DNA from 2 places in the Dyadobacter fermentans DSM 18053 genome. Region 1 is predicted to be linked to the other one. Evidence: riboswitches for the same ligand, from Rfam matches in the RefSeq annotation. Region 1 holds a riboswitch; the other holds the start of a gene.
What was found. Region 1 has a riboswitch for S-adenosylmethionine ahead of DFER_RS10085 (cysteine desulfurase family protein). Riboswitches for the same ligand answer to the same signal wherever they lie in the genome.
Positions count from the first base shown of each region.

Region 2: linked by a shared signal. The riboswitch ahead of DFER_RS13185 (homoserine O-acetyltransferase family protein) and the one ahead of DFER_RS10085 (cysteine desulfurase family protein) in region 1 are both predicted to bind S-adenosylmethionine.

Region 1 is NC_013037.1:2,480,546-2,495,844, reverse strand. It holds gene DFER_RS10090 (FG-GAP-like repeat-containing protein) at 1-733, opposite strand, end outside; SAM riboswitch class I at 995-1,088, shown strand; gene DFER_RS10085 (cysteine desulfurase family protein) at 1,201-2,409, shown strand; gene DFER_RS10080 (hypothetical protein) at 2,525-2,776, shown strand; gene DFER_RS10075 (hypothetical protein) at 2,786-3,340, opposite strand; gene DFER_RS10070 (chromate resistance protein ChrB domain-containing protein) at 3,421-4,284, opposite strand; gene DFER_RS10065 (EamA family transporter) at 4,286-5,233, opposite strand; gene DFER_RS10060 (Lrp/AsnC family transcriptional regulator) at 5,241-5,717, opposite strand; gene DFER_RS10055 (glycoside hydrolase family 26 protein) at 5,947-7,041, shown strand; gene DFER_RS10050 (hypothetical protein) at 7,146-7,565, shown strand; gene DFER_RS10045 (transposase) at 7,562-8,011, opposite strand; gene DFER_RS10040 (family 2A encapsulin nanocompartment shell protein) at 8,412-9,332, shown strand; gene DFER_RS10035 (family 2A encapsulin nanocompartment cargo protein cysteine desulfurase) at 9,316-11,148, shown strand; gene DFER_RS10030 (serine O-acetyltransferase) at 11,165-11,974, shown strand; gene DFER_RS10025 (UbiA family prenyltransferase) at 12,035-14,005, shown strand; gene DFER_RS10020 (methyltransferase domain-containing protein) at 13,992-14,687, shown strand; gene DFER_RS10015 (NAD(P)/FAD-dependent oxidoreductase) at 14,671-15,299, shown strand, end outside.
Region 2 is NC_013037.1:3,288,148-3,303,446, reverse strand. It holds gene DFER_RS13225 (hypothetical protein) at 1-1,026, shown strand, start outside; gene pyrR (bifunctional pyr operon transcriptional regulator/uracil phosphoribosyltransferase PyrR) at 1,036-1,530, opposite strand; gene pth (aminoacyl-tRNA hydrolase) at 1,642-2,202, shown strand; gene DFER_RS13210 (OmpA family protein) at 2,793-4,187, opposite strand; gene DFER_RS13205 (DMT family transporter) at 4,261-5,139, shown strand; gene DFER_RS13200 (PhzF family protein) at 5,193-5,981, opposite strand; gene treA (alpha,alpha-trehalase TreA) at 6,109-7,599, opposite strand; gene DFER_RS13190 (M20/M25/M40 family metallo-hydrolase) at 7,694-8,635, opposite strand; SAM riboswitch class I at 8,783-8,890, shown strand; gene DFER_RS13185 (homoserine O-acetyltransferase family protein) at 9,021-10,073, shown strand; gene DFER_RS13180 (glycerophosphodiester phosphodiesterase) at 10,154-10,924, opposite strand; gene DFER_RS13175 (FdhF/YdeP family oxidoreductase) at 11,041-13,350, opposite strand; gene DFER_RS13170 (DUF7009 family protein) at 13,354-13,716, opposite strand; gene fdhD (formate dehydrogenase accessory sulfurtransferase FdhD) at 13,719-14,546, opposite strand; gene mobA (molybdenum cofactor guanylyltransferase) at 14,518-15,138, opposite strand; gene DFER_RS13155 (hypothetical protein) at 15,188-15,299, shown strand, end outside.

The sequences.
Region 1 (15,299 bases):
CCGGAAATACCGCATTTTCCGTAGCAACGTTCAATGTGATTTCCAGTCCCTCCAAATGCATGGAAGAGGAAAGCGCTTTGCCGGTGGCGTCCCAGCATTTCAGGTCGGTGTAGGTGAGCCGCTGGTCTGGTGTATTGTCTTCTCCATAATAAAGGTCCAGGCCGGCATCGGAGGTTTTGACGGCCGATACTCCGCTCGCCTTCAATTTTACCTCGATTTGACGCGTGTTGGCGGGTGCGTTTTCAACGATGAAGTTCTGACGGATCCCTTCAGAATTATTGATAAATTCTTCGGTAAACCCGCCGTGTTTCAGCAGCAACCGGTTTTTGTCGATAATGCTGGCTGCCTGTTCGGCGGGCTCGTGCAGGAGCTTGCCGTCGGCGAAAATCCCTTCGGTGGCCAGCGAGATTTCGAACGGGTGGCGCTGGTTGATGCGGTTACGAAGCGAAAGCAGGCCGGGCTTGAAGTAGCTTCTGATGTTCTGCGTGCGGTTGGGGCTTTGCAGAATACCCGTTTTTTTGTCGACTGTGATGTTGTACTCGGCCAACGCGACCTGTTCAAAAAGCGACTGGTTTTCGGCGGCGTTTGCCGGTTGGCCGGCTGCCTTTCCTTTTAGTGCAGAAGCTGGACCGCCTTGCAGGGCCGGCAGAACGTACAATGCAAAGTAGAGCGAAGCAGCGAGGGCCAGACCGGCGGCCCAGGCGAAGTTTGAGCGATAATAGATTCTTCCCATAAGCGAAGTGTGTATTTGAATAAATGTAGTGATGGCTTTAATTCCGGGTTTAAATTATAATCAGACAACGGCCGGACAGGTAAAGAATGAGCTGGGTGCTGCTTAGGATGAGTGGACGGTAAATATGTTGTAAACGGAAAGAGGAAAACGTAAAGATTTGGCTTTCATCACAACGGCTCATGATGGTAGAGACGAGAAAAAAATGCAACCGCTATTTGCATTCATGAAATCTTTTATCAATCTTTGTCTATCGAATTTATAGATTTATTAAGAACGAAGGGAGAGGTTAGGCTCTGTGATCTTCTGGCAACCTGTGACTCGTCAAGGTGCCCCAACCTAATTCTATTGATAAATCTAAGAATCCAACCACGGATGTAAACTGGTAATGCATTGCAGATCCGGCTGTTTCAGGGCCTGGCGAAGCTGTGCATGACCGCCAACTTTGATCAACAACAAACCAGACGCACATGGAAATTTATCTGGATAATGCGGCTACAACCGCGCTGGACCCGGACGTGATCGAGGCGATTCTGCCTTTCCTGACTACAAATTATGCCAACCCGTCGTCGGCGCATGGCGCCGGGCGCCGCGTGAAAGAGGCCATTGACCAGGCGCGCCGCACCGTTGCCGGTCTGCTCGGAGCTTCGCCGGACGAAATCTATTTCACCGCCGGAGCCACGGAGGGCATCAATCTCGCATTGTCGGGCGCGATCCAGGCCTATGACCTGAACCACGTGCTCACGAGCCGGATTGAACATAAGGCGGTATTGGCGACATTGAAACGCCACGAAAAGGAAGGGGATATCGAAACCAGTTTTGTAAAACTCGACGAACGCGGCAATGTGGACCTCTATCATCTCGAAAACCTCCTGCGCGCAAACCCGCGGACGCTCATCGCGCTCATGCATGGGAACAATGAAATAGGTAATCTGACGGACATTCAGGCGATCGGCGTGCTTGCGCGGCGATACAATGCGGTCTTTTTTACCGATACCACCCAAACCATGGGCAAAGTGCGGTTCGATTTGCAGGACATTGATTTCCTGGTAGGTTCGGCGCACAAGTTTCATGGGCCGAAAGGTGCAGGATTTATATACATCAATAAAAAACACCACCTGAAACCGCTTATTTATGGCGGAGGGCAGGAAAGCGGCCAGCGCGGCGGCACCGAAAACGTAACAGGCATTGTGGGCCTCGCGAAGGCACTTGAAGTGGCTTACCGCAATCTGGATGAGAATCAGACGAAGATCTGTAAACTGAAACAATACCTGGTATCGAAGCTGGCAATCAGCGGCATTGAGGGTATTTGTTATAATGGTGAAAGTAAGTCGCTCGAAAACAGCGTTGCCAACGTGCTGAGCGTGTCGTTTCCCTGTTTGAGCACAGGCAGCCTGGTAGCTGGTTTGGACCAGATCGGCATTGCCGTTTCCGGCGGGAGCGCGTGTTCGGGCAGGGGCACGTCGCACGTGATCCGCGCGCTTGCGTGTGAGGCCGACAAGGAGAATGTCCGCTTTTCATTCAGCAAGTTCAATACTTTCGAAGAGCTGGACCGTGTTGTGGCGGCCATTGTGCGGATTTACGAATCCGATCCGCTGGTCGCGGCGGGAAAGGCCTGGAAAAACATTGCCAGCTGGGCTTTGGATAGTTCCGGGGGAGCCAGGCAATTCCAATTTTAACAAAATTTAATACAGCCTGCCGGCACCAATTGGCTCCCGCAGGCGTAAGGTAAGTAGAGCCGTGAAAGTTTACGGCCGATATTCTCAACAAACCACTTTAAACATCAGGACAACAATGAGCAAAACCTTTTTTCTCCGGATTATTTACCGGAATGCCGGGAATCTGCACAAAATTACGTCGAGTGTAGAATCCGTAAACGGGGCGAAGATCAGGCATCTCAATTTTATCAGCAAAGGCAAAAGTTTCGTGGGCGTGATCGCGTTCGAGGCGTCGCAACTGATCGATTTTGAGAAAATCATGACCCTGATCCGCCGTAACCGCGACATTTCAGAAGTCGAGAGAATTATGGATGCTTCCATGTGTTGATGCCCGCGATCAGAAGGTGATCCCAAACTGAAATCCTACCGTAACCGACGCCGGGTGGCCGTTCCCGAAGCGGAATGGCACCGGCACCGCGACGAAATAGCCACTATTCTTGTTTTTCTTCACGATTTTATTCAAAACCGGTGTGAAGCCATACCTCCCGGCCGTCTCGAATGCGGCGCGGCCAGCGAAGGTAAGCCCGGGTGCTAATGTCACTAATATGCCTGGGTGGAAAAGGAAGTTGGCCATCCTGCTGCTCCCGTTTTCAGCCCTTACCAGCGGCACAAACTCCGCCGAGAAGCCGATTTTCGGACTTTTCCAGATATTAATGCCTGTCGGCATCCCGACGATATAATAGGTATCAAAATTGGTAACTGTACCCTCGCTGCTGAATGTGACGATCGGGTGCAGAATGCCTACGTAACCAGCCATGCGCGGATATGAATGCGCGGGAGCGGTTGACGGGGCGGATTGCTGTGCCTGTTGCTGCGCGCGGGCGATGGTGCAGGCCGGTGAAACAAGCGTAAGAAGCGTAAAAAAGAGCTTTCCGGTTGAAAAACGGAACATAGACTTTGGTTTTAAAATGAATGCGGGTCAAAACCGCAATACAATTCTAAAAACCAATTACCGGGCAGGATAGAACGGATTTAACGTTTTGTATTTCCTTTACTTTTTCGGATGAATTTTCTGTATTCCGAGGGGGTTTGGCCCATATGCGCTTTGAAAACGCGGTTGAAATGGCTCTGATCCGAGAAACCCGTGAGGTAAGCGATCTCCGCCAGCGAATCTTCCGACGATTCGAGCAGTTGAATGGACTTTTCGATCCGCAGTTTCCGGATGTATTCTCCGAATGAAAGATTATCAAAATAACGCGAAAATTCCCTCGATAAATAGGCTGGGTTCACATCCAGTTCTTCGGAAGCGATCTTGAGGTTGAAGTTAAGATTGGTGTCGATGTGATCCTGAATGAGGTTTTTGAGGTCTTTGGTCCATGCCGGCACCTTCGATTTCTTCTCGTTCTTGTTGCTGATATATGTTTTATAAATCTGCAAAAGCAAATGCTCGGTCGGGCTTTGCGTGTGTTTTTCCTCACGTAAATGCGTCGCCCAGCTGTACAGCGCGTCGTAAATAAGCATTCCCTTTTCGAGTAACTCCTGGTCATCCTGCGTGTTGTGAGCCAGCCCGGCTGAAATAGCCCATAAGCCCGAGGATTGTCGCGCCAACGCATGGTCGTCCGTATCGGCGCCCCGCACTACCGGTGCCATTACCTGCAGGGCTGGATCTTTCAGTTCGTATTTTTTGATGAAATAATCGAACGTGCATTGATCGTCATAATGCGTGAACTCGACACCCGGGATATCGAACGGAGTCGCGTTCAGGGCGGCGGCCTGGGTCAGGACTTCGTTTTCGGGCACGTAAATAATTTGCGCTTTCGGGTCGATAAAGCGTCGGATAAGCCAGGGACAGGCGAGGCGGTCGATTTTCGGCCGCTCGCGGGTAATCCATTTCATATCAGCAGGTAGCAGTTACTTGTTTAGGTTTTCTGTATTGATGCAAATTAATTAACAGAACACTACCCAAAATCACTACCAACCCCGCGATTTGCATCATGGTAATCGTTTCGTGGGCGAAGAAAATGCCTAGCAACACCGCCACCACGGGATTTACGTAGGCATAGGTGCTCACCTTGGTGGCAGGCTGGACTTTCAAAAGCCACACATAAGCGCTGAAACCCGCAATGGAACCGAATACGATCAGGTAGGTCGTTGCCAGCCATGCATTCAGCGGGATTGCGGTGAGGTCAACCGACGTGTATTCACCCGTTAGCAACGTTCCGGGGATGAACGCAATGCCGGCCGCCAGCATTTGCCATGTCGAATTGACGGTGGCCGATTTGGAAACAGAATTATATTTTGAGTACAGCGAACCGCCCGCCCAGGCCATCGAGCCCAGCACGACCAGCGCCATCGCAAAAAGATCGCGGCCGCTGTTCAGCGACGACATTGTGGCCATTATTTTCTCATAAAAGAGCAAGATCACGCCGGCAAAACCGACCACCAGGCCGAGAATTGTCGATTTGTTGCTCAGGTTCTCCGACCATTTCGGCTTATCCAAAAGCACAAACCACAGCGGCGCCGACGACACCATGATCGCCACCATCGCGCTAGGCAGGAATTGTTCCACCCAGATCACCACGCCGTTACCCACAAAAAGCAGCAGCAAACCCGTTATGAGGGCGGGCTTCATTACTTTCCAGGAAAATACCTGTTCGCCTTGCAAAAGGCTCCATCCGAGCATCAGCAGGCCGGCGATGATGAAGCGGAATGCACCCAGGAAGAATGGCGGAAAACCCTCCAATGCCCTCTGAATGAAGAAGTAGGTTGATCCCCAAACGATGTAAACGGTGGCGAATGCCAGTACCACCATGAATGTTGAAGGAGTTTTTGTAGACGTTTGCATGGCTATTTCATTTTTCAGGTATAACGATTTGTTGCTCTTCCTTGACCGTTTCGAGGACGATCGTGGTCCGTGTGGATGTGATGTTTTGTATCCGGCTGAACTTGTTGCGCATCAGCTCCATCAGTGATGCAGAATCGGCCGTGCGGACTTTTACCATATAGCAATCTTCGCCCGCAATGTGGTGAACCTCTTGTACTTCCGGAATTTTGGCCAGCTCCTTCGCGGTGTTGTTGCTGCCCATCCCTTCCGACGATTTCATGGCAATGAATGCCAGTAGCGTCTGCCCCAATGCTACCGGACTGATCCGCGTGGTATATTTCACGATCACCTGCTTCTGTTCCAGTTTTTTGACGCGTTCCAACACCGCTGAGGGAGCCATTTCAAGCTCGCGCGCGAGGTCGGCGTTGGTGATGCGGCCATTCTCCTGCATAAGGCGCAGAATGCTCAGGTCGGTCTTGTCGAGAACGATATCTGATCCGTTCATTATTCTGTGAAATAGGATTAGGATAGAATTATATTCAAAAATAGTACTTATATTTTGAATATAGTTCAGTCAATACAATGTGTTGTACCTAAAAGTTCGTCGCAATGCCGGATTTCTCGAATTTTCTTCGACATAACCGGAAAATAACTGCTGATCCTACGGAACGTGGTCATTTCTCATCTTTGTACTATTCCAAATCCTAATTAACACACGCATGAACCGACTAATAATGAGTCTGTTGAGTACTGTATTATGCACCGGCACTGCCATTGCGCAAATAGATACCAAAGCAACGCCGGAAACCGCAGCGCTCTACAGGAACCTCAAAAAGCTTTCTGAACAATACATTCTGTTTGGCCACCAGCACGCTATCGAATACGGGCACGGATGGTCGGGCGATGCGGAACGGTCGGACGTGAAGTCGGTTACGGGCTCGCATCCGGCTGTGATAGGCGTCGATTTGATGGGCCTTTCGGGCCGTCCGGCGGAGGAGATCGCCAAAACGGCGGCTGCATTGCGGAAAAATGTGGTGGATACCTATAATCGAGGAGGGATCACGACGGTGGCCTGGCATTTTGCCAATCCAGCCTCCGAAGGCGGTTTTTATTGGAAAGATGGTGTATCAAAACCCGCCATGTCGCTGATCAAACCCGGCGGATCGCATCACGAAAAGTACAAGCTGATACTGAAAACGATAGCCGATTTTGCCCACTCCGTAAAAGGAAAGGACGGGACGCTGGCACCCATGATTTTCAGACCGTTTCACGAATTTGATGGCGACTGGTTCTGGTGGGGCAAGGGGCACACCAAACGCGAAGACTTTATCGCCGTCTGGCGGTTTACCGTATCCTATCTCCGCGATCAAATGGGCGTTCACAACCTCATTTACGCGTTTTCGCCCGATAATAAGTTCACTTCGGAATATGAATTTCTCGAACGCTACCCGGGCAACGAATGGGTGGATATGGTGGGAATGGACAACTACGGTGATTTCGGCCGCGACGGGAAATACAACCTCGAAGCCGGCTCGAAGAAGCTCAAAATTGTATCGGAATATGCCCAGAAAGCCGGCAAACTCGCCGCATTCACTGAAACCGGCCTCGAAAGCATTCCTAACCCGACCTGGTGGACCGAGACATTGCTTAAAACATTGAAAACCGAAAAACTGCAACTCGCCTACGTGCTCGTCTGGCGCAACGATTCCAAAAGCCCCACCCATTTTTACGCCCCCTTCCCCGGGCAGATCAGCGCTGCCGACTTCGTAAAGTTTTATCACGATCCTTACACGCTTTTCGAGAAGGATTTGAAGGAAGTGTATCGGTAATGCTTCGCGTTTGATAATTTGGCGATTGCCGTTCGCACAAGGGGTAAGGATTTGATTGGATTTTTCATTGTGATTTGTGGAAAGTTTCACAAACGAGTATCGCCATGACAATCAAATTCCCGATCCTCATCCTGCTGACATCTGTGCTGATCCTTTCCGGCTGCGATAGGAAGAAAGAGCCTGTTGCTGAGCCTGTTGTACCAGAATTTAACATTCTTCCAGCAACTTTACACCCGTTGGGCGGAGTGATCGAAAGTTTTAGCATCCACATCGAGCGCATTGGGAACATTCCAATTGAAGAATATGGTGTGACATATGCTTTTCTGGAAAGCCCAACGGCGCAGAATCCGCTCGGCAATGGTAAGAATGTAGTATTTACCCAGCCAATGAAGGAAGGGGATATTCAGCAAACGATAAAGCTTGGGTTTCCGAGTAATACCCATTTTTTGATTTACGGAGCCTACGTGAAAGCGAAAGATGGCCGCGTGTTTCGTTCAACAGAGCAATTCGATTTGAACTATTAATCCTGCACAACCCGCTCCTGAAACTTCCGGTTGATCAAATGATGATTGAACAGCTCCACCAGATCAATCAGGACGGTGTTTGGGTCGTTGGCGTTTAGATAGGCGCGTACTTTTCGGATGAAGTCGTAGAGCGGCTCGTAGTATTTATGGCCGGTTTCTTCCTGGAAGTCCTGGATCGTGAATGCATTGCCCTTTTTAAGGATCATGTACACGGCAATGAAGAAATAGGAGATCGGCAGCTTACTTCCTTCAAGCACCGTGCCGCTTTGCAGCGTGGTGCGGAACCGGCATTGCTTGCATTGAAACTGCTGCTTCGGCGCGAGCCAGTAGTGATGCGTGCCGCTGCATTTCTTGCAAATGATCCCACGCCGTAACCTGAAATCCCTGAATGCCTCTGTCGCGATGGTTTCGTTCTTATAAATATCGATCAGATTGCCCGCTTGCATAGTGAAATGATAGAATGAGAAGTCCAAATCTAACAAAAAAGATGATATAATATTTAGTCTATCGAATTTATATACAATATTTTTAGTGGTAAGCTGCCAGATCGGTCAATCCACGAATTCTATTAAAACGATAGATAAATATGCCGAATTTTAATTGGCTATATGGTTTAAATGGAAAATATTATTCCTGGTGTTTGGTAAATGAAAACAGTATCTAGGTATAAGCTACGGAGACCTGCGGTCTTGGGGAACGGATGCGAAAAAGGCTGGTGGCAGATTGTGTGGTTCTTTAAATGCCTGATTTATAGTTCACGTATGTTTGTGATCGTTAATCGGGCCGCGCCAGCGAAATGCCCGATGGCGCCATCCAGCTCGTTTTTCAATAATAATCAAATACAGAATGGCCAAGTTAAACCAAAATCAAACTGCACTCGGTGACGTGGCAGCACGGCAATTGGCGATCGCGACCCGGACGGTCCCTCAGTTCGAGGCGATCACACCGCGCTGGCTTACGCATTTGCTGAACTGGATTCCCGTAGAGTCCGGCGTGTACCGCCTCAACAAAGTGAAAGAAGGAAGTACCGCCGAAGTAGATTGCTCCCGCCGCGATGAACGCGAACTGCCGCATACATTTATCGATTACGTCGAAAATCCGCGCGAGTACAACCTTACCGCCGTGCAGACCGTGCTTGACGTCCATACCCGCGTGTCGGATTTGTACAGCAAGCCGTATAACCAGATCAGCGAGCAGCTTCGCCTGACCATTGAAAGTATTAAGGAGCGCCAGGAAAGCGAGCTGATCAATAATGCCGAATATGGATTACTTTCCAGCATATCCGCCAAACAGAAAATTTCGACCCGCCTTGGCCCGCCGACGCCGGACGATCTGGATGATCTTTTGACGAAAGTGTGGAAGGAACCCGGTTTCTTCCTTTTGCATCCGCAGGCGATCGCCGCGTTCGGTCGCGAGTGTACGCGCAAGGGTGTTCCGCCACCGACCATCTCGCTTTTCGGTTCACAATTCATTACATGGCGAGGCATTCCACTGATTCCCTCCGATAAAGTGCCCATTGAAAACGGCAAGACGAAAATCCTGCTGCTGCGTACCGGCGAAAGCCGCCAGGGCGTAGTGGGGTTATACCAACCAGGCCTGCCGGGCGAGCAGTCGCCGGGACTTTCGGTGCGGTTTATGGGCATCAACGACAAGGCTATTGCCTCGTACCTGGTGTCGCTTTACTGCTCACTGGCCGTGCTGGTCGACGATGCGATTGCGATTTTGGAAGATGTAGAAATCGGTAACTACCATGAGTACAAATATTGAAGGATTTCCGGAAGGGCTGCCAGACGGCATCCCAAATGGTTTCCCAGACGGTTCTTCGGTCAATTCGCCCGATGCCGGCGCTTTGGAACGGCTCGCCAACGAGCTTTTCAAAGCTATGCCGGGCGAAATGCCGTCGCCCGCATTCTCGCCGCATTTGGAAGACCATCCGAGGGCGCAAAAAATGCTGGGTATCATTCAGCAGGAGTTCGATCGCGGGCAATCGCATTCGTCGGGGCATCAGCGTTTTCATGGCTGGGAATCGCATTCGTCGGGATATCAGCGTTTTGATCGCGGCCCTTCGCACGGACATCAGAACTTTGATCTGAATGAACCGCAGACCAGCCTGCCCGACCCGCATTTCACGGATGGCAAGGTGCCGCCATCGGCTGCGGGAGTAGGGGTGTCGCCGGGCGATGCGTTGCCCTCTTACTATTTTTTGAATGAAACCTTTGCCGAAAAGCCGCATATTCCGGGTGCTTCCAATTTTTTGCCGCATAGTTTTTCACCGTTTTCGCTGGGTAATATACATGTTGGCAGCGACCGTGACCAGCTGGGGCGTGCCGTTCAAAGCCCGATCGGGCGCATTCCGTTTGACGTAAACCGCGTCCGGGCCGACTTTCCGGTGTTCAGGGAACGGGTGAATGACAAACCGCTTATCTGGTTCGATAATGCGGCAACTACCCAGAAGCCGAAACAGGTGATCGACCGGATCAGCTATTTTTACGAGCACGAGAATTCCAACATCCACCGCGCCGCGCACGAGCTCGCCGCCCGCGCCACGGACGCCTACGAGGCCGCGCGCGAGAAGGTGAGGGCATTTGTGAATGCACGCTCGGTGAACGAGATCGTGTTTACGAGGGGAACCACCGAAGCCATTAACCTCGTGGCCAAAACCTGGGGCGACCAGAACCTCCATGCGGGGGACGAAATCATCGTAAGCCACCTCGAACACCACGCCAACATTGTTCCCTGGAAGCAATTGGCGGACAAAAAAGGCCTGGTACTGCGCGTGATCCCCGTCGACGACGACGGCCAGATCCTGCTCGATGCATACGCAGGCTTGCTGAACTCCAAAACCAAACTCGTATCGTTCACTCAGGTTTCCAATGCATTGGGAACGGTGACGCCCTCGTCGGACATCATCCGCATGGCCCATGCGGCCGGTGCGAAAGTGCTCCTCGACGGCGCGCAGTCGGTGTCGCACATGCGGACGGACGTTACCATGCTGGATTGCGACTGGTTTGTATTCTCGGGGCACAAGGTATTCGGGCCAACGGGAATCGGTGCATTATATGGAAAGGAAGACATTCTCAATGCCACACAGCCGTGGCAGGGTGGGGGCAATATGATCGTGGACGTCACATTTGAGCACATCCGATACCACAACGCACCTTCCCGATTCGAGGCGGGTACCGGCAATATTGCCGACGCCGTGGGGCTGGGTGCCGCATTGGATTATGTGAACCGGCTTGGCATCGAAAACATTTATAATTACGAGAGTTTCCTGCTCGAATATGCAACAGGCCTGATCAAACACGTTCCGGGCCTGCGGCTGATCGGCACGGCGAAGCACAAAGCATCGGTTTTGTCATTCGTTTTGGATGGGTATAAAACCGAGGAAGTCGGTGCGGCGCTGAATAAGGAAGGCATCGCCGTGCGCTCAGGCCACCATTGTGCGCAGCCCATTCTCAGGAGGTTCGGCCTTGAAACGACGGTGCGTCCTTCGCTGGCATTTTACAACACCTGTGAGGAAATTGACGTACTGATAGGCACGCTGCACCGGCTCGCAGCAAGCGGCAGGGGCCGCAGAGCATAAGATTCCGCATTCACGCATGTCATCACTCATTGATCTTCTAAAAAAAACGCATCATGCCGAGTGGGAGGCGACTCCCTCCTGGCATGATGCCACCGCCTGGCTCGACAGCCTGATCCACTTTCTCTTCCCAAGCAATCATTTGCCCAAAAAGACCTCGTATGAAGGTATTTTGAAGAAAAATCAGATCGATCTGGAAAACATCCTGCTCAGCTATCTCGACCCGAAAAAGATCGCCATCGAACAAAAAGTGGCCTCTTTTTACGACGAGCTCGAAACGATTTACAAAAACCTCCGCCTCGACGCCAGCAAAATTTACGAGTATGACCCCGCGGCCACGAGCGTGAACGAGGTGATCGTTTCGTATCCGGGCTTTTACGCCATTGCCGTGTACCGCATTGCCAATTACCTGAGTATCCTGCAAATACCCGTGCTCCCGCGCATTCTCACGGAGTATGCGCATGGCAAAACGGGCGTCGATATCCACCCTGAGGCAACCATCGGCGTGCCGTTTATGATCGACCATGGAACGGGCATTGTGATCGGCGCCACTTCGGTGATCGGTCAGAATGTGAGCATTTACCAGGGCGTCACCCTCGGCGCATTGCAGGTTGCGAAGGAGCTTTTTAACACCAAACGCCACCCGACGGTAGGCGATAATGTGATCATTTATGCGCGCACGACCATTCTCGGCGGGGATACGGTCATCGGCGAAAACAGCGTGATCGGCGGTAGCGTGTTCCTCACGAAGAGTGTTGCGCCTAACTCGCAGGTGTTCAACACGCATCAGCTGCGAATTACGGTGCGGGAGGGTGGGGCGGTTGGCTAATAGTCTCCGGGCGGGTGGCGGTCGCCAGCGGTGATGTCGGTTTTTTGCATATCTTGCCTCATGCCCGCATTGATAGATCGCAACACCATTAAACTGCTCCGGATTCCGTTCTCGTTTTTCCTGGCGCCGCTGTTTTTGTTCGCTTACAGTCAGGCCGAGACGGTTGTGCACCGGCAGGCTTTGTGGAGTTTCCTGATCATCCATTTGCTCGTGTATCCCGCCAGCAACGGCTACAACAGCTACATCGACCGCGATGAGGAAAGCATTGGCGGCCTTGAAAAACCACCGCTTCCTACCATTCGGCTTTTTTACCTTACACTTTTTCTGGATGCTGCCGCAACCATTCTGGCGCTCGTATTCGTAAATACGTTGTTCGCGCTCTGCCTGGTGCTGTACATCGGGGCTTCGCGGGCGTACAGTTCGCGGCTGATCAGGCTGAAAAAATACCCGGTGATCGGATTTCTGACGGTCGTGTTTTTTCAGGGCGCATTCACCTACTATATGTCGATCGCCGGCATATCGGGCGGCGCATTGCGGCTTGATACGGCCAATATTTTCGTGTTGCTGGGCTGCTCGCTCCAGATCGCAGGCGCGTACCCGCTCACGCAGGTGTACCAGCACGAGCAGGACCTGCGCGACGGCATCGTTACGTTGAGCTACAAATTGGGCCATATCGGCACGTTCGTGTTCACGACGGCCATGTTTGTGCTCTGCAATGTGTTTTATTATTTGTACTTTACGACCAGGGACCTTGGAATGATTTTTTACATTGTCCAGGTGTTCTTCATCCCCATTGTGATTTGGTTCGGGGTCTGGTTTTCGCTGGTTTGGAAGGATCGCGCACAGGCCAATTTCCGTAATACCATGCGGATGAACTGGGTGGCGGCGATTTGCATGAATAGTTGTTTCATCGTTTTAATAATTATCAACAGAATTCCATTGAGTTATCTATCCTCTATTGAAACAGCCGTTCCCGAATATGGTTATGCACAGGAAACGCTTACCGATTTCTACCTGCGTTCGACCGACGACCTGAGTACCCGCCGAAAAATCAAGATCGTAGCCAGCAAAACGGGGATCGAAAAACGTTACTCGGTAATTCCCGACTTCGATAAAAATCCCGATCAATACACGTTTTTCAACCGGAATGCCGCATTATTGCCCGAGCCCACCCTTTCTCAGCGCATGCAGCTTTACCAGCAGCACGCCACGGCGCTTTCCAGAAAGGCGATTGAGCAGATCCGGGATTTTGATATGATTAAAAAAGACATCACGCATTTGATTACCGTGACCTGTACCGGGCTTTTTGCGCCGGGCCTGGATGTGGAACTGATGCGGGAATTGAAGTTGAATCCTTCGATACAACGCAGCAGCGTCAACTTTATGGGCTGCAATGCGGCGATTCTGGCATTGAAAAATGCGGATGCCATCTGCAAAAGCAATGCAAATGCCAAAGTGCTGGTCGTGTGTACGGAGCTGTGCACGATCCATTTTCAGAAGCGCTATAATGATGATTATCTGCTTTCCAATATGCTTTTCGGCGATGGCGCGGCGGCATTGCTCGTGTCGTCCCAGCCGGACGATCACTATCTGCACGCGGTGAAAGTCGATAGTTTCAATTCAATGGTGCTGCACAATGGCTACTCGGATATGGCCTGGCAGCTGTCGGAGACGGGTTTTATCATGAATTTGTCGTCGTACGTGCCTGATCTGATCCGGGAAAATATCCGGCCCATGCTGAAATCGGTCGGGTCGAGGTCGGACGATTATGGCCATTGGGCAGTGCATCCCGGCGGAAAACGCATTGTGGATGACTTTGCGGCGGCATTGGAACTGGACAGATGCATGCTCTCCCCAACGTACGATGTGTTGCGGAATTTTGGAAATATGTCCTCGCCAACCGTGCTGTTTGTCCTGAAAAATGTCCTGGAAAAAACGAAGCCAGAGCACCTGAACGACCGCATCTTTGCGGCCGCATTTGGCCCGGGGCTCAGCATCGAAACCATGCAATTACGGTATGTTCGGGCATAGGAGCGGGCAAAAGGAGCTGCTCGATGCGGACGACATTCCGGCGGCGGATCTTTTTCAAAATCTCCGCGAGCTGGATTTCATCAACCATTGGCTCGGTGGATATGCCGTTTCATTCAATGCATTGAAACGCGTGCTGCAAAAAGGCAGGCGGTTTACGCTGGTCGATATTGGCTGCGGCGGCGGTGATACGCTCAAACGCATTGCTGCGTGGAACAGGAAGGCGGGCTTCGCGCTCGATCTGTACGGCGTGGACCTCAAACCCGATTGCATTGCCTACGCCGAGGAAAATCTAAAGAACAGTGAAGTCGCACTCATTTGCGACGATTACCGCAACACCTACCTGCATGTACAGCAGGTCGATGTAATCCACGCGTGCCTTTTCTGCCACCATCTTTCGGATAGTGAATTGATAGAGCTCGTCCGTTTTACCATTAAAAACCGCGCTATTCTCGTGATCAACGATTTGGAAAGGAATGCATTGGCGCATTATTCGATCAAATTTCTGACGCGGCTGTTTTCCAGTTCCTACCTTGTCAAAAACGATGCGCCATTGTCCGTTTTGAGAGGTTTTAAAAAGAAAGAATGGCTGCAAATACTCAAAAGCGCCGGAGCAGAACGGTTTTCGGTACGTAACCGATGGGCATTCAGGCATGAAGTGATCGTGTATGGAAACGCGGGCTGAACATTTCGAATGTGCGATCGTCGGCGGCGGGCTGGCGGGATTGTGCCTGGCGATCCAGCTGGCCGATCGCGGCATTTCGGTGGTGTTGTTTGAAAAGAACCGCTTTCCGTTTCACAAGGTTTGCGGGGAGTATATTTCAATGGAGAGCTGGCCGTTTTTGGAAAGTCTGGGATTGCCCCTTGCTGAAATGGAGCTGCCGAAAATCAGCCGGCTGGGCATCAGTTCCGAACGGGGATTTGTGCTTAACCACCGGCTTGGAATGGGCGGATTCGGCATCAGCCGCTTCACGCTCGATCACGCACTTTTTGAACTTGCCGTCCGCAAAGGCGTAAGCGTGATGCAGGAATGCCGGGTGATTGACGTTCAGGGTAATGCGGACGATGGTTTCCAGGTCCGGACCTCCGCCGGAGATTTTCAAGCTCAGGTCGTTTGCGGAAGTTACGGCAAGTACGGGCCGCAATTCATCCGGCTGCATGAAAATGATGCATTAAAGATTGATAGTCAGAATTATATCGGCGTTAAATACCACATCAAAACCGATTTTCCTACGGATCGCATCGAGCTCCACAACTTTACCGGCGGCTACTGCGGCATTTCGAAGGTCGACCAGGA
Region 2 (15,299 bases), 810 kb from region 1:
GTGCTGCCCGGCCTGTTTGAGAAAAATACGGAGCTGAACAATGTCGATATCAATGAAATCGACGGATATATCAATGTGATCACCTATGCTTACCGGAAAAAAAATTGCGTTTTTGAGATCAAAACCTACAACTACGACGGAAAGCTGCTGAAAAGGACATCGCTGAGCGATCCGCGTTACAGTTTCATTTCTGGCCAGATTGTGCCGCTCAATCCGGACGATTCCTACCTGATCGGCAACTATTCGGTAGGATGTACGCAATATTCGCAGGGGCTTTATGTCACGCATATTGCCCACGATACGCCGGAGGAGCCGCAGTTCATCGAGTTTTCGGAGTTGCAGAATTTCTTCAACTACATGAAACCCAAACGGCGCGCGCGGGTGCTCGAAAAAATAGGCAAGCGCAAAAGTCTTGGCAAGGAAAACCGGTTCCGTTACCGGCTGCTGGTGCACCAGCTGATCCAGACCGAGAAGGAAATCGTGCTGGTAGCCGAAGTGTACTACCCAAACCAGCGCTCTACCAGCCCGGTGATCTCTGGCGGGATCTCGCGCCCGTACGTGGCACGAGCGCTCGAAGGTTATCGCTACACGCACGCCATTGTGTGCGGGTTCGACAAGAGCGGCAAGCTCATTTGGGACAATACCATCACGATTAAAGACCTGACGAGCTTCGATTTACAGGAAATGGTGCAGGTAACGCCTGTTGACGACTATTTCGTGCTTGCATACCCGCAGGAAGGGGAAATCCACACGGAGGTGATCAGCCGCAACCAGGTGGTGGTCGAAACGGAGAAGTTTAAGATCAATCCGAAGTCGGAAAAAGAAAAGGTGCTGAACAATGAGGACGGCTACCTTTCGCCGTGGTACGGCCAATATTTCCTTGCGTACGGCATGCACCGCATCGGTCCGTCGTCGATCGGGCAGGGGCGCGAGGTGTTTTATGTGAATAAACTTACCTATAAAACCGATGAAATCGGGAAGGTGGAGGCCAAGGAAGAGGCTTCACGGCCGGGGCATCAGCCCTGAGGCAATGCGCTAGTCGACGAGCCAGATATGGTCAGCCTCGAAGCCCTGTTCTTTCCATTCCACCTGCACACGCTGCGTTTCCAGCGTGCTCACCTCCATTCCGACATAATCGGGGTCAATCGGCAGTTCGCGGTTGTAGCGGCGATCGATCAGCACGAGCAGTTCCACCACTTTGGGGCGGCCAAATGCCGTCATGGCGTCCAGCGCGGCGCGCACCATGCGTCCGCTGGCGAGCACGTCGTCGATCAGGATCACTTTTTTGCCTTCGATCAGGAAAGGTACATTGGTTTTGTTCGGCACGAGCGGGGACTCGCGGCGGCGGAAATCGTCCCGGTAAAAGGTAGCGTCAAGATGCCCCACGAGGATATTCTGGCCCGTCTTCGCGCGGAGTTCCTCTACAATGCGTTCGGCAAAGTGGATTCCCCGCGGCTGTAAGCCCATGACGACCGTGTTAGAAAAATCCTGGTGATTCTCAATCACTTGCTGGCATAGCCGACTGATCATTATTTCCAGAAGGGGGCTGCTGAGTACTAATCGTTTTTGGGGTATCATGAAATTTCCCTGAATTTTAGCCTAAATTAATGTGCTCTTAGACGAAATTAAAACTTTTATTCAATGAAATATCTGATTGCCGGGCTGGGGAATATAGGTCCGGAGTACGCTTTTACCCGACATAATGCAGGCTTTATGGTGCTCGACCGCCTTGCCGCGCAGCACGATTTCAAATTTTCCTTTGAAAAACTGGCGTTCGTGGCAGAGTGGAAGTATAAAGGCAGGCACATTTATTTTATCAAACCTACTACCTATATGAACCTGAGCGGGAAATCGATCCGGTATTATATGGATCAGTACAAAGTGCAGGCCGAAAACACACTAACCATTGTGGATGAGCTACAATTGCCGTTCGGGACGTTGCGGATTAAGCCGAAGGGAAGCCACGGCGGCCACAACGGATTGAAGAATATTGAGGAAATAATCGGCACCACAGAATACCCCAGATTGCGTTTCGGGATCGGAAATAATTTTCCACGCGGCAGGCAAGTAGATTATGTGCTAAAACCTTTTTCCAATGAGGAAATGGCGGAGCTGCCCATCATTTTGGACAAAGCAGGTGATATGGTTACATCGTTTTGTACTTTGGGGATACAGGCGACAATGAACAATTATAACCAATGATAGTACTTTTTAAAGAAAATATAAATATTTCAAGAATTGTATTTATTTGGTTTTTGAATGATTTTGTAAAATTAAATAAAAGTGTTTTACTGATTACTAGTATAAAATAAGTTTTGAAGTGTTGAAATTGCGATAAAATTCCAAAGAAAATTTTGATATACGTTTTTTGGACAATTTGTAATTTCAAATTTAATGCGGACATTTGTAATGCAATACGGCGCCATTAGAATTGAATAAATCCATGACGCTAACTGAAATAAAATTATCTTTGTAAAATAACAGGATTTCAGGATTGCGAACCGGCAAAATCGAAAGCGCCGGAAGCATTGAAAAAGGACGAAACAGCAAGATTTCGTCAGATCTGGAGAATAATTAACAGCGTATATTGGTTAAGTTCTCTGAATTTTGTAGAGAAGAAAAATTCGAGTATTATTGACAGGATTCTTTCTTTACAAAAACAATGAAACGATCGGCAGCGCCGATGCGTTACCAAGTTAGAAACAAAGCTTTTGAAGCGTAAAGATATATAAGATAAGAAAAGGTTAAGGGTTTAGGAATAGTCAGTATAAAGCCATCTCCATGAGATGGCTTTATCTTTTTACCGGCTCTGCCCAGACTTCCACCCTTCGATTTGACTTCTTCGTAGCTTCCGTTTGGTTCATCTGCCGCGGCTGCGCCGATCCGTAGCCCGACCCTTCAATGCGCTCTGCAATGATACCTTTGCCGATCAGATAGGCCTTCACCGTTTCCACGCGCTTGTTGGAAAGTTCCAGGTTCTTTTCGAAGCTGCCGGTATTGTCCGTGTGGCCTTTCAGTACGAGGCGCAGGTCTTGTCTTTTCTGAAAATAACTCACAATCGAATCGAGATCGGACAGGGCGCTGTCTTCCAGCACTTCGGTGCCCTGACTGAAATACAGGGTCGAGAGCGGCGTGGAGTGGCTCTCGGGCGACATGTTCATCAGTGCCTTGATTTCCTCAAAACGATTATTGGTGCGGACCGTCACGCTTCGGGCTTGAAACCCATCGGCTTGCGCCGTAATCCGGTAGCTTTCGTGCGGCGGGAGCTCTACATTGTAAACGCCTCCGACGGTTTTGGTATGCGCCACCAGCGAGTCGTTCGCCGATTTGCGGACGTGCACTTCGGCGTCGTTCACGGGTTTCAGGCTGCGGCCGTCATATACCCGGCCGGTTACCATTGCGAGGTTTTTGTTTCGGGCAGGCTCCGGCTTTTCCTCCACGAGCTGCTCTTTTTCAGGCTCTTCTTTCTTGGCGACCGGTTCTTTAAAATTTTTGGCGATCGTTTGATAGCTCCGGCGAACGAATACGGGCGTCATCACGCGGTCGTACAGGCGGATGAGTGCAATGGTGCCGGCGCCGGACTCGTTGCCGGCAATGAGGTCGTCCTGAAACATGTTCAACACCTGGTCGGCGTCCAGCATGCCTTCGGTGCCGGGGTCTTTGAACTCCACTTTCGAAAGGCCATTAATGTACATCTTAATGGTTTTGGTTTCGTGGTCGCGCGAGTAGACATAATGCACATACTGGTTTGCGCGCACAGGTGCTTTTTCGCTCACCGCGAAATCGTAAAAATTCAGTTTGCCGTTATAAATGTAGGTTCCGTAGTCGCTTTTGCGGTTTTTAAAGTCGAGCACGCGTTTCCAGCTGTCGAGTTCCGTGAGTTTGAAATAGATCTCGACCGTGAACGATTTGTTGAGAAAACCCTTCGTTTCGGCATTGTTGAATTGCAGGCCGCTATTTTTTTCAAAAACATAAATGGACCGGGAAAGGTAATCGGAGCCGGGGATCTGTTCCTTGATGATCTGCCCGGCCTGGCCCACGGGTTTCAGCGCCGGGCCGCCGCTTTCAATCGGCAGCAAACCATTGTTGAAATCATAGGTCCATTGATTTTGGGCATGCGTGTGGAGCGCCGGGGCACAAAGCAGCGTGGCAAACACCGCCCGCAGCGCATTTTTTTTGTTAATCATACCCAAAAATATAAAAAGTGGGGGCGGAAGCCGAGGTACAACTAGTAATTTTGGCTGGTTATTATTCTTGCGTGTGAAAAACATCGGTATCGGTCTTCTCTTTTCCATTCTCTGGTCGTCGGCGTCGGTCGCAACGAAATTCGGCGTGCAATCTGCACCTCCTTTGATACTGGCAAACGTCCGGTTTTTTATCGCCGGTATATTGCTGCTATCATTTTCGTACCTGTTTGCCAAAGATAAGGCCTACCGGTTGCCCCGAAAAACCGAATGGAAGCAATTGGCATTGTTCGGTTTTCTGAATACAACGTTCTACCTGGGGCTGTACGTGTATGCAATGAAATATACCGCGGCCGGAATCGGCAGTCTGGCGGTTTCCACCAATCCGCTGATCATCGTGCTGCTGTCGTCGTGGTGGCTCAAACGGAAGCCCCGGGCAGAGGAATGGACAGGCATTGTGCTGGGAATGGCGGGCGTGGCTGTGGCAACATATCCCTTGCTTGCCGACAGTTACACCACGCTCGGTGGTGTTATCCTGCTGCTGATCAGCATGGTGGCTGTGTCGGCTGCGAGCGTTTACTACGCTACGGTTCGATGGGAGCTGCCCAATCTGCTCATCAACGGCTGGCAGGTGTTTTTGGGCGGCGCATTCCTGCTGCCGGTCACATTGCTCGTGAGCGATTTCAGCACCACCCGGTTGGATACGATGTTCTGGGGTTCGGTATTGTGGCTTAGCCTGGCCGTATCGATCGCCGGACTTATCTGCTGGTTCTACCTGCTCCGGCTCGACACCGTGAAGGCATCCCTTTGGCTTTTCCTCTGTCCTTTGTTCGGATTTTTCTTCGCATGGTGGCTCATGGGCGAACCGGTAACGATCTACACCGTTCTCGGAACGGTGCTCGTAGTGGCCGGGCTGTACGCCGGACAGCGTACAAAATTCGCGGGCCGCGCCTAGCTGGTATGCACCTAGCCGGCCGCGCCTGGCCGGTAGCACCTAGCCGGCCGCGCCTAATCTACCAGTATTTCGCCTTTGAGGTATAGTTTTGCCTGGCCGCCGATGAATACGCGTTCGCCGTCCAGCTCGCATTTCAGAAAGCCGCCGCGGCGTGATAGCTGACGGGCATTGAGTTTCGTTTTGGACAGTTTTTCGGCCCAGTAGGGGATGAGCGTGGTGTGCGCGGAGCCGGTCACGGGATCTTCGTCAATGCCCGATTGCGGCGCAAAGAAGCGAGACACGAAATCGACCTCGTCGCCTGCCGCGGTCACGATCACACCGCGTGCGGGGATCGTGGACAGGATGATAATGTCAAAATCAAGGTTCTTAACCACTTCTTCCGATTCAACCACGACCAGATAGTCGGTTTTCCCTTTGTATACTTCCAGGAGCGTTGTGTTTTTGAGGCTTTCTACCAGCCCCGGAGGCGGCACGGCGATGTGGTATTGATCCACGGGGAAGTTCAATGTAAGCCAGTCTTCCTTGCAATCGACGGTGAGCACGCCGCTCCGCGATTCGAATTGGATCGAGTGCCCTTCGTAATTCTGAATATTAAAAATCACATAAGCGGCCGCGAGCGTGGCGTGGCCGCAGAGGTCCACTTCAACGGCAGGGGTAAACCAGCGGATGTGGAATCCGGACTCGGTCGGGACGTAAAATGCGGTTTCGGCAAGGTTGTTTTCAGCGGCGATGGCGAGCATCGTTTCCTCGGGCAGCCATTGTTCCAAAGGCACTACCGCGGCAGGGTTTCCACCAAACAACTTGTCCGTAAAAGCGTCGATTTGGTATATGGGAAGTTTCATGAAGTCAAATGGGCTTGGTTACGGCAAGGTATTAAAAATATCTGCTAAGGGAAGATTTTCTTATTGATTTTTAATATTATTTATTGGAAAATGGATAGAAGAACGGGCGGCATGCAACCAGGCGCCGCTACCGTTTTCTGTTTTTCATCCGGAGATACACGCCGTTGGTCCAGCCAAAGCCTTCCTGGATTTCATACTCACCGCCGCCGGCAAGCAGGTTCGTGTCGGATACATTGTATTTTTCGAGCATCTTGCCCGAATGCCTGAATTCTTTCTCGATGAGCGAGAGCCATTCGTCGCTTAGTTCATTGGCCGTGCGGTGGAAATTGTAGTTCCGCAATCCCTTGTAGGCGATCCATTGCAGCGGAGCCCAGCCGTTAGGGGCATCCCATTGCTGGCCGGTACGCACCATGGTGGTGAGCAGCCCGCCCGATTTCAAAAAGTTGAGACGAATGTATGCCCGCACATAATGCGAATGCGGTTTTGGGGCGAGTTTGAAAAACAATGGAAAAGTACCCGCAATGGTGATCGCCTTGGTAAAATTCCTTTTTTTGAAATCGTAATCCATGTAATAATGCCTGGATTCGTCCCAGAAATAGGTCTGAATGGCGATGTTCCGCTGGCGCGCCTTTTCCTCGTAAAGCAAATGCATCCGGCGATTGTCGCTTAGCAGGTAGGCCTCGGCGATGGTCTTTTCGAGGTGGTACATCAGGCAATTCAGGTCGATCGGCAGGATGTCCGTCGTGTGAATGCTGGTGAAATCTGTTTCATCGGCAAACCAGCGGCTGCTGAAATCCCAGCCCGACTCGGCCGCGGCGCGGATGTGCCGGTACAGTTCGTCGGGCGCGGTGCCGTGCGCCTCGCTGGCCTCGCGTGCCAGGTCGGTGTCCTCGCCGTACGATTCCGGCCGGGGCGTCGCCTTATCGTCCCAATAGCGGTTCAGCACCACGCCGTCGGGCAGATGTACCACCCGGCGATGGGCTGTGAAAGGTTCGCCGGGCTCGTGGCCGCCATCCATCCAGTAGTCGTACTCCTTCTGCATTTGCGGCAGGTATTTTTTCAATACTTTTTTACCCTCCATATCGCTGAACAGCCGCACCATGAGCGAGAAGAACGGGGGCTGCGAGCGGCTCAGGTAGTAAGTCCGGTTGGCCGTCGGAATGAAGCCCAATGTATCCACCAGGTAGGCGAAGTTATTAAGCATATTCTCGATCAGCTCCGCCCGCCCCGACTCTTTGAGCCCGAGCATGGTAAAGTAGCTGTCCCAATAATATATTTCCCTGAAACGCCCGCCCGGCACCACGTACGGGTAAGGCAGGGGAATCAATGAGCCACCGCGCTCCTGGTTTTCGGGCTGGCGCGTGAGTACCGACCAGAGCTTGCCCACATGTTCGGAAACAGGCTCGCTTCTGTCGGACACAAAATCACACACGATATGCGCCGGCATCCTGAAATGCCCCCGAATAAAGGTGTCCATATTGAACTCGGGCAGGTGCTTTTCGCGGTGATACCGTTCGATAATCAGCACCGGATCTTCCAATGGGATCGCATCGGCGAATGTTTTGGAATCAGAGAAAATGTGGCTGCACTGCACGTCACGGAATAGCGTTCCGTACAACTCTTCTGGAGAGATGTGAGGCTGGCCATAGGTAAATGAGGGAGCAACAAAACCGTACAAAACAAACTGACTTTAAAGGGTTTCCAAAATAGGTTTATTTAACCTCTGTAAAACTGAGTTTTGGTAATAACATCGCATTCTCAATGAGTTTGATCTGAATCCCGAGGATACCAGCCTCGGCATTCACGTCTATCTTCTCCGTGTCGTCGGTAGGCTTGTGGTAATCGTCGTGGCCGCCGGTATGGAAAAACAGCACCGGGATTTGTTTGGCATAAAACGAACCGTGATCGGAGCCGCCGCTGCCGGCATTATCGGTAAAAAACTTCGTATCGCTTTTTAGATCTTTAAAAACGACCGGCCATTCCGCACTCGTGCCATAGCCGCCAATGCCCACGCCGCGGTTAGGGTCGTACCGACCGATCATATCCATGTTGGACATAAAGTTGATTTCAGCCAAAGGCAATGTCGGGTTATTGACAAAATAACGCGAGCCAACGAGCCCCAGTTCTTCCGCACCGAATGCGATGAAAAGGAAATTATAGGGTTCCTTTTTGTCATTTCCGCAAAAATACCGCGCCAGTTCGAGCAAACCGGCCACGCCGGAGGCATTATCGTCGGCGCCGTTGTGGATCTGGCCTTCGGGCTTGTCGGCCTTCGAACTGCCCTGCCGGCCGAGGCCAAGGTGGTCGAAATGAGCGCCTATCACGATGGTGTACTGCGCGCCGTTGTCGAGAAATCCGATCACGTTCCGGGCCTCGCGAACACTATCGGGGACCACTATGCGTCTGATTTTCGCCGTGAAAGGCTGGTAGTAACCGTCGGTGCCTTTGGGTAAAAGCTGGTACTTTTTGAATTGTTTCGCCACATATTTTGCGGCCTTTTCATTTTCCTTGCTGCCGGTGCCGCGGCCCTTCATTTTATCGGACGCTAGGTAGGAAATGTGTTTGCGGATGATTTCCGGTGAGGGTGTTACGGACTGTCCAAATGCCTGCACAGCGCCCATTACGAGCAGCAGACTGTGAAAAAAGATTCTCATTACATTAAAAATAGTTAAGAGGCAAAGATACGCCTCCGCGCTTCCGGACATGGCCGCGGGGCGACAGAATTTTCGCATTTATTTGTATTTTCAGGCATCCCGGCTTAATATTGCAGCATCAATCAATTGCTTCCCTGAACGGCGGTTGATTTATAAAGAAGAGGCGAGAGAATGGGCTCAACGAACCTCTGGCAACCTGCTACCACATCGGAGAAAGGTGCTAATTCCCACCTAAGTTATTAGGAGATATAAACTCAATTCGTGTGCTCTTACAGTTAGAAATTTCCGTAAGCCGATTGGCTTTAGTCTCGCAGCTGCAACCGAAAATCTGTATTTCGGCTGTCAATTTTACCATGTGTTGAATTTAACCACCTGCTGTGGCTCTATGCAAGCGGAACAGAAGACATTTAAATACCCCTATCCCTACGCGCTCGAGATGGGCGGCGAATTGCCGGGATTTGAACTCGCATACACTACCTACGGAGAAAGGAACGCCAGCGATACCAACATCGTGTGGATTTGCCACGCGCTCACTGGCACCTCCAATGCCACCGATTGGTGGGACGGACTGGTAGGAGAGGGTAAGTATTTCAATCCCGAACAGCATTTCATTATTTGCGCCAATGTGCTAGGCTCGGCTTACGGCTCCACGGGGCCGTTGTCGGTGAACCCGCGCACCAACGAGCCCTACTACCGCAATTTTCCGACCATTACTGTTCGCGACGTGGTGGGAACGCTGGATTTACTCCGGCAGGAATTGTCGATCAGTAAGATCAAAATCTGCATTGGCGGCTCGCTCGGCGGGCAGCAGGCGCTCGAATGGGCGGTTGAAAAGCCGCATTTGTTCGATGAACTAATCCTGATCGCGTCCAACGCCCTGCATTCGCCCTGGGGCATCGCATTCAACGAATCGCAGCGGATGGCCATCCAAGCCGACCCGACTTATACCGACGAAAGCCCCGACGCGGGCGCCATGGGCATGCGTGCCGCTCGCTCAATCGCATTGCTTTCGTACCGCAATTATGATACCTATAACTTTACGCAAGCCCGCGACAATCCCGACCAGATCGACGATTTTCGCGCATCGTCGTACCAGCAATACCAGGGCGATAAGTTTGTAAAACGGTTCAATGCATTCTCCTACTGGGTTTTATCCAAAATCATGGACTCTCATAATGTAGGCCGCAACCGCGGTGGCATTGTGCACGCGCTCGGGCTTGTGAAGGCCAAAACGCTCGTGCTCGGCATTAAATCCGATTTGCTTTTCCCGCTTTCGGAGCAGCAATTTCTGGCCCGGCACATTCCCGACGCAGCTTTCCAGGAGATAGACTCGCTGTACGGCCACGATGGCTTTCTGATCGAATACAAGCAATTGACACAAGTGATCCGGGCATGGCAGGAAACGAACGGCCAGCTGCAAATGGCCCGCATTCGTTAATGCATGGATATTACATTAAAAGTAAAACTCCCGACCGGTAACCGGTCGGGAGTTTTGCTTTTAATGTATTCCAAAAAACCTTACTTTGAAAGGCTCAGCAACAGCTCGGGTTCGTTGGTGGTAATGTAATCCACGTCCTTTTCGAGGAAGTATTTCAAATCTTCTTCGCTGTTTACTGTCCACACGTTGGTAGTCAGCTTTTTCTGGCGCATTGCGGGGATGTAATCTTCTTTTTTCTTCAAAACGGTATAGTGGTAGTCGATGCCATCGAGGCCGGCTGCCTGGATTTCGTCGGGCGTTTTGTCTCCGTTCAGATATTCCACGTGCGCTTTCGGCGCGAGTTCTTTCACTTTCAGGCACACATCCCAGCTGAATGCAATGTAGTCCGTGATTTTTTCGACTTTCATTTTCTTAACCAATTCCACGCATTTGGTCGCCAACGCAAGCGAGCGCTCCTTACTGATCTTCGATGTTTTGATTTCGAGGATCAAACGCGTTTTCTTCTGCTTCGAACCCGCTTTCAGATAAGCCTCCAACGTAGGCAGCTGCTCGCCATTAGCCAGTTTAATTTTTGAAAGCTCGGCTGAATTTGTCTTTTCGATGTCCGTTCCCTGAATGGAATGGTCGTGCAAAACATACAAAACCGAATCGGCCGACATGTGCACGTCAAACTCGCTGCCATAGCAGCCCAGCTTGATCGCGTGTTCCAGCGCACCGATCGAGTTTTCGGTTGCGCCGGTATTTTTCCAGGCGCCGCGGTGCGCGATCACCTTGTTTTTCTTTTGTGACATACCATCCATCGACACCAGGCTCATCAGCCCGATTGCAAGCATTAAAAATCCTTTTTTCATTGTATTCAAATTAAACTTCACTTTAAAAGATAGTTTTCGGCTCATTTTACCCCATACGGGCTATCAGCTGCGAAATTAAGGCAAGATCATCCGGCATTTGTTAGCAGAATATTAAGTTATGCCAATGCCCCATGCGGCTTCACGGTGAGGATTACCATTTTTGAAGTAGGCGTGTTGCTCTTCTCGGCCACGCTCGTGATCGGCACCAGCACATTGGTCTCGGGGAAATAGGTCGCCGTGCATTGCTCGGGAATCGGGTATTCGACCACCACAAATTGATGCGCTACCCGCTCGATGCCGTCGAAATGGTTGTGCAGATCCACCAGGTCGCCGTTTTGCAGGCCGCGTTCCTGTATGTCCTTGCTATTCATCAAAATGACGCGCCGCTCGTTGTAAATGCCGCGGTAGCGGTCGTTGAGGCCGTACACGGTGGTGTTGAACTGGTCGTGACTGCGGATGGTCATCATCATCAGCTCGCCCGGTTTGAGAACTGGTGTTTCGGGGGCGGCAATGTGGAAATGCGCTTTGCCGCTCGGCGTGTCAAACGCCCCGGAACGGTTGCAATTGGGCAAATAAAAGCCTCCCGGCTGCCTTACCCGCTCATTGTAATCGGCGAAACCGGGAATGGTGCGTTCGATATCGTTGCGGATGAGGTCGTAATCCGCCGCATATTTGTCCCACGATACGTTGCTGCGTGTTCCCAAAGTGGCTTTGGCCAGCCTGCACACAATTTCCGGTTCGCTCAGCAAATGCTCAGAAATCGGCGTGAGCACGCCGCGGGATAACTGGATCACGCCCATTGAATTTTCACACGACACAAACCGGTTTTCATCGCCGCGCATATCCTTATCGCTCCGGCCGAGGCAGGGCAATATCAATGCCTCCTGGCCGTGCACGAGGTGGCTGCGGTTGAGTTTGGTCGAAACGTGGACGGTGAGCTCGCACTTTTGAAGTGCCGCGGCGGTAAACCGGGTATCCGGCGTTGCCGAAAGGAAATTGCCTCCCAGGGCAAAAAACACCTTAGCTTCGCCCGCATGCATGGCTTTAATGCATTCTACAACGTCGTAGCCATGTCCACGCGGCGGCGCGAAATGGAAGTTTCGTTCGATCGAATCCAGGAATTTCGCGGTGGGTCGCTCAAAAATACCCATCGTGCGGTCGCCCTGCACATTGCTATGCCCGCGAACTGGACACGTGCCAGCACCGGGCTTGCCGATACTGCCTTTAAGCAAGAGTAAATTGACGATCTCTTTGATGGTCGCGACGGCATTTTTATGCTGCGTAAGCCCCATCGCCCAGCAGGCTATAACCTTGCTTTTCCCCGCAAGCACACGCGCGGCTTCCTGCACCTGCGCGAATGGCACACCTGCCTCTGCGGCGAGTTGCTGCGCATTGTACGCTTTCAGGTCTTCCAGATATTCGGCGCAGCCTTGTGTGTTTTGTTGGATAAATTGCTGGTCGAACACAGTACCAGGGTTCTTTTCTTCCTCTTCCAGCAAGAGCAGCGTGATCGCTTTCAGCAACGCCATGTCGCCATTGATCTTCACTTGCAGGAAAATATCCGTGAGCGAGGAGTTGAGGCCCAGTACGCCGGCGACGCGCTGCGGGTTGTTGAATCCCATGAGGCCGGTTTCGGGCAGCGGGTTAATGGAAATGATCGTCGCGCCGTTGGCTTTGGCCTTTTGCAGCGCTGTCAGCATCCGCGGATGGTTGGTGCCGGGGTTCTGGCCGAGGATCATGATCACTTCGGCGTGGTAAAAGTCGTTGAGCGTCACCGAACCTTTGCCGATCCCGAGTGATTCGCCCAATGCCGTTCCGCTGCTTTCGTGGCACATATTGCTGCAATCGGGCAGGTTGTTTGTGCCGAATTCCCGCACGAAAAGCTGGTACAGGAATGCCGCTTCGTTGCTGGTGCGGCCCGACGTGTAGAACACGGCCTCATCCGGCGACGCGAGCTTGTTCAGCGCCGTGCCGATCCGTGCAAAAGCGGCGTCCCAGGTAATGGGCTGGTAATGGGTGCCGCCGGCAGGCAGGTACATCGGCTCCGCAATGCGGCCTTTGCCGCCGATCTCATAGTCGGATAGTTTGCCGAGTTCTTGTACGGAATGCCGCGAGAAGAATTCCGCCGTGAGTTTTTTGGCGGTAGCTTCCTCGGCCACTGCGCGGGCGCCGTTTTCACAATACTCGGCAATGCCCGAGCGCTCGTCATCCGGGTCGGGCCAGGCGCAGCTTGGGCAGTCGAAGCCGCCTTTCTGGTTCAGATTGAGAAGCGCTTTCATGCCGCGCTGAAAACCCGCCTCGCCGACGGTCATTTCCAATGCGGAAACTACTGCCGGAATGCCTGCGGCTACTTTTTTGATCTCGCCTTTCTTTAAACCGGTCAGTTTTTCCGGGTTTTCGGCTCCTGGGATCGGATTTTCGGACATGGCTCAGCAGGTTTTAGGGTTGTCGTAATTGTCGGACTGGTCCTCGTTGACGTTATCCAGGCATTTAAAATCCTTTTCGATCAGCATATATAACGAATCACCGTTGGCGAGCGGCATATTTCCTTCAAAACCGACAGTGTCGTTCGCGGCCCAGCCGGCGAGCAGCCCTTCCGGCACTTCGAGTGTCACCTTGTTTTGTTCAAAACGGGCATTCAACTCACTAACCGGCGATTTCTGTACGGCATAAATGAGCTGCGCCGGTCCGAAATCGGTCGTTTCTTCCAGGTAGCCTTCGTTTTCAAGCTTGCCCACTTCCGACTTCGATAGCCTGAAACGGACGGAGTTCCGGTGAATGCGAATTTTCATAGTTACAGTATTCGGTGATGACCGGTATAAATGTTGAACTTGTCATGTTTAAGAAAACCCACCAGTGTAATCCCGCTCTCCTGCGCCAGCTGCACCGCCAGGCTCGATGGCGCACCGATTGCCGCCACGGCCCGGATGCCCGCCATGCTTGCTTTTTGAATGAGTTCGAAGCTCGCGCGGCCGCTGAGAAGCAATATATGGTTGTTGAGCGGAAGGCCATCGGTTAGTAATGCCGCACCGATGAGTTTGTCCAATGCATTATGCCGGCCCACATCTTCCCGCAGCATCAGGAACTGCCCCGAGCTGTCGAATAGCGCCGAAGCATGCAGGCCGCCGGTACTTTCGAATACATTCTGGTGATGATTAATCTGCCCGGGCAGTTTGTAAAGCGTTTCCGCTGCCAGCGTTAAATCGTCGTCGGTGCCATCGAAAACGGACCGGGTTTTAATGGCGTCGATGCTCGCCTTGCCGCACACGCCGCAGCTGGAAGTGGTGTAAAAGTTGCGTTCAAGCGATGCGAGTTGCGGCGCGAACCCTTCCGAGCATTGCACCACCACCCGGTTCTCGTCCAATGCTGAATGCGTAATGTGCCCGATCTGATCGCTGGAATGGATAATGCCTTCCGTAAACAAAAAACCGGCTGCCAGCTCTGGATCGTTGCCCGGCGTGCGCATGGTTACCGATATGCTTTTGCGCACTTTACGGCCGTCGGCCAGGTATTCGACCTGGATTTCCAGCGGCTCCTCCACGGCCAGGGCGTCGTCGAGCACCTCGGAATTGCTGCGGCCGATCCGCGTGATTTTATGGGTGATTATCGAGCTGCTCTCCATTTTGCATATCATTAATGTCCAACGCGCGCTTCGCTGCCCGGAAATCTTCCGGCGTATCAACGCTTATCATCGTTTTTTGCGACAAAGGCCGGTACTTTCCTGCACCATTCGCCCTCAGGAAATGCTGTAATGAATGCCTGCCCGCTGCAAATGCCTCTTTTAATGCTTTTCCGATTGATTTGGAATACCATCCCAATAACGGCTCGTAAAAGCCTTCATCATTGTAAAAGGCCGCGGCCGGTAAATCCTTCTCAATGGAATGCAGAAAATTCGCCATTTCGTCGGAGCTCAGGAATGGATAATCGCAGCCCGCCACGAGAAAGTCATTGTCGGGTAGCGTTTCCATCACGGATAGCAACCCTGTCATCGGGCCGGCGCCTGCGAATGCGGGCTGGTCTTCGAGCTTGTGGTAACGGGTATGAAAGGATTTGAACTGCTCTGCGTTGCAACTGATTATAACGCGTTCGCATAGTGGTACGAGCAGGTCGGCAACGTGTTCGTACTGAGGTTTTTGATCATATACCAAAAGACTTTTGTCGGTGCCCATTCTGGTGCTCTCACCGCCGCATATCACCAGTCCGTATAAGCTCATAATGGCATTTCAATGGTTTTAATAGGCCAAATATGCGTAACTTCCTTGTATGGAAATGGGGGATGTTAAAATATTACAGAAAAAGCCGATTTATCCGGTGAGCCCGGAGCTGCGTAAATACCTGCGTTTTTACCAGCGTGATGCCCGGCTGCCGGTGGCCT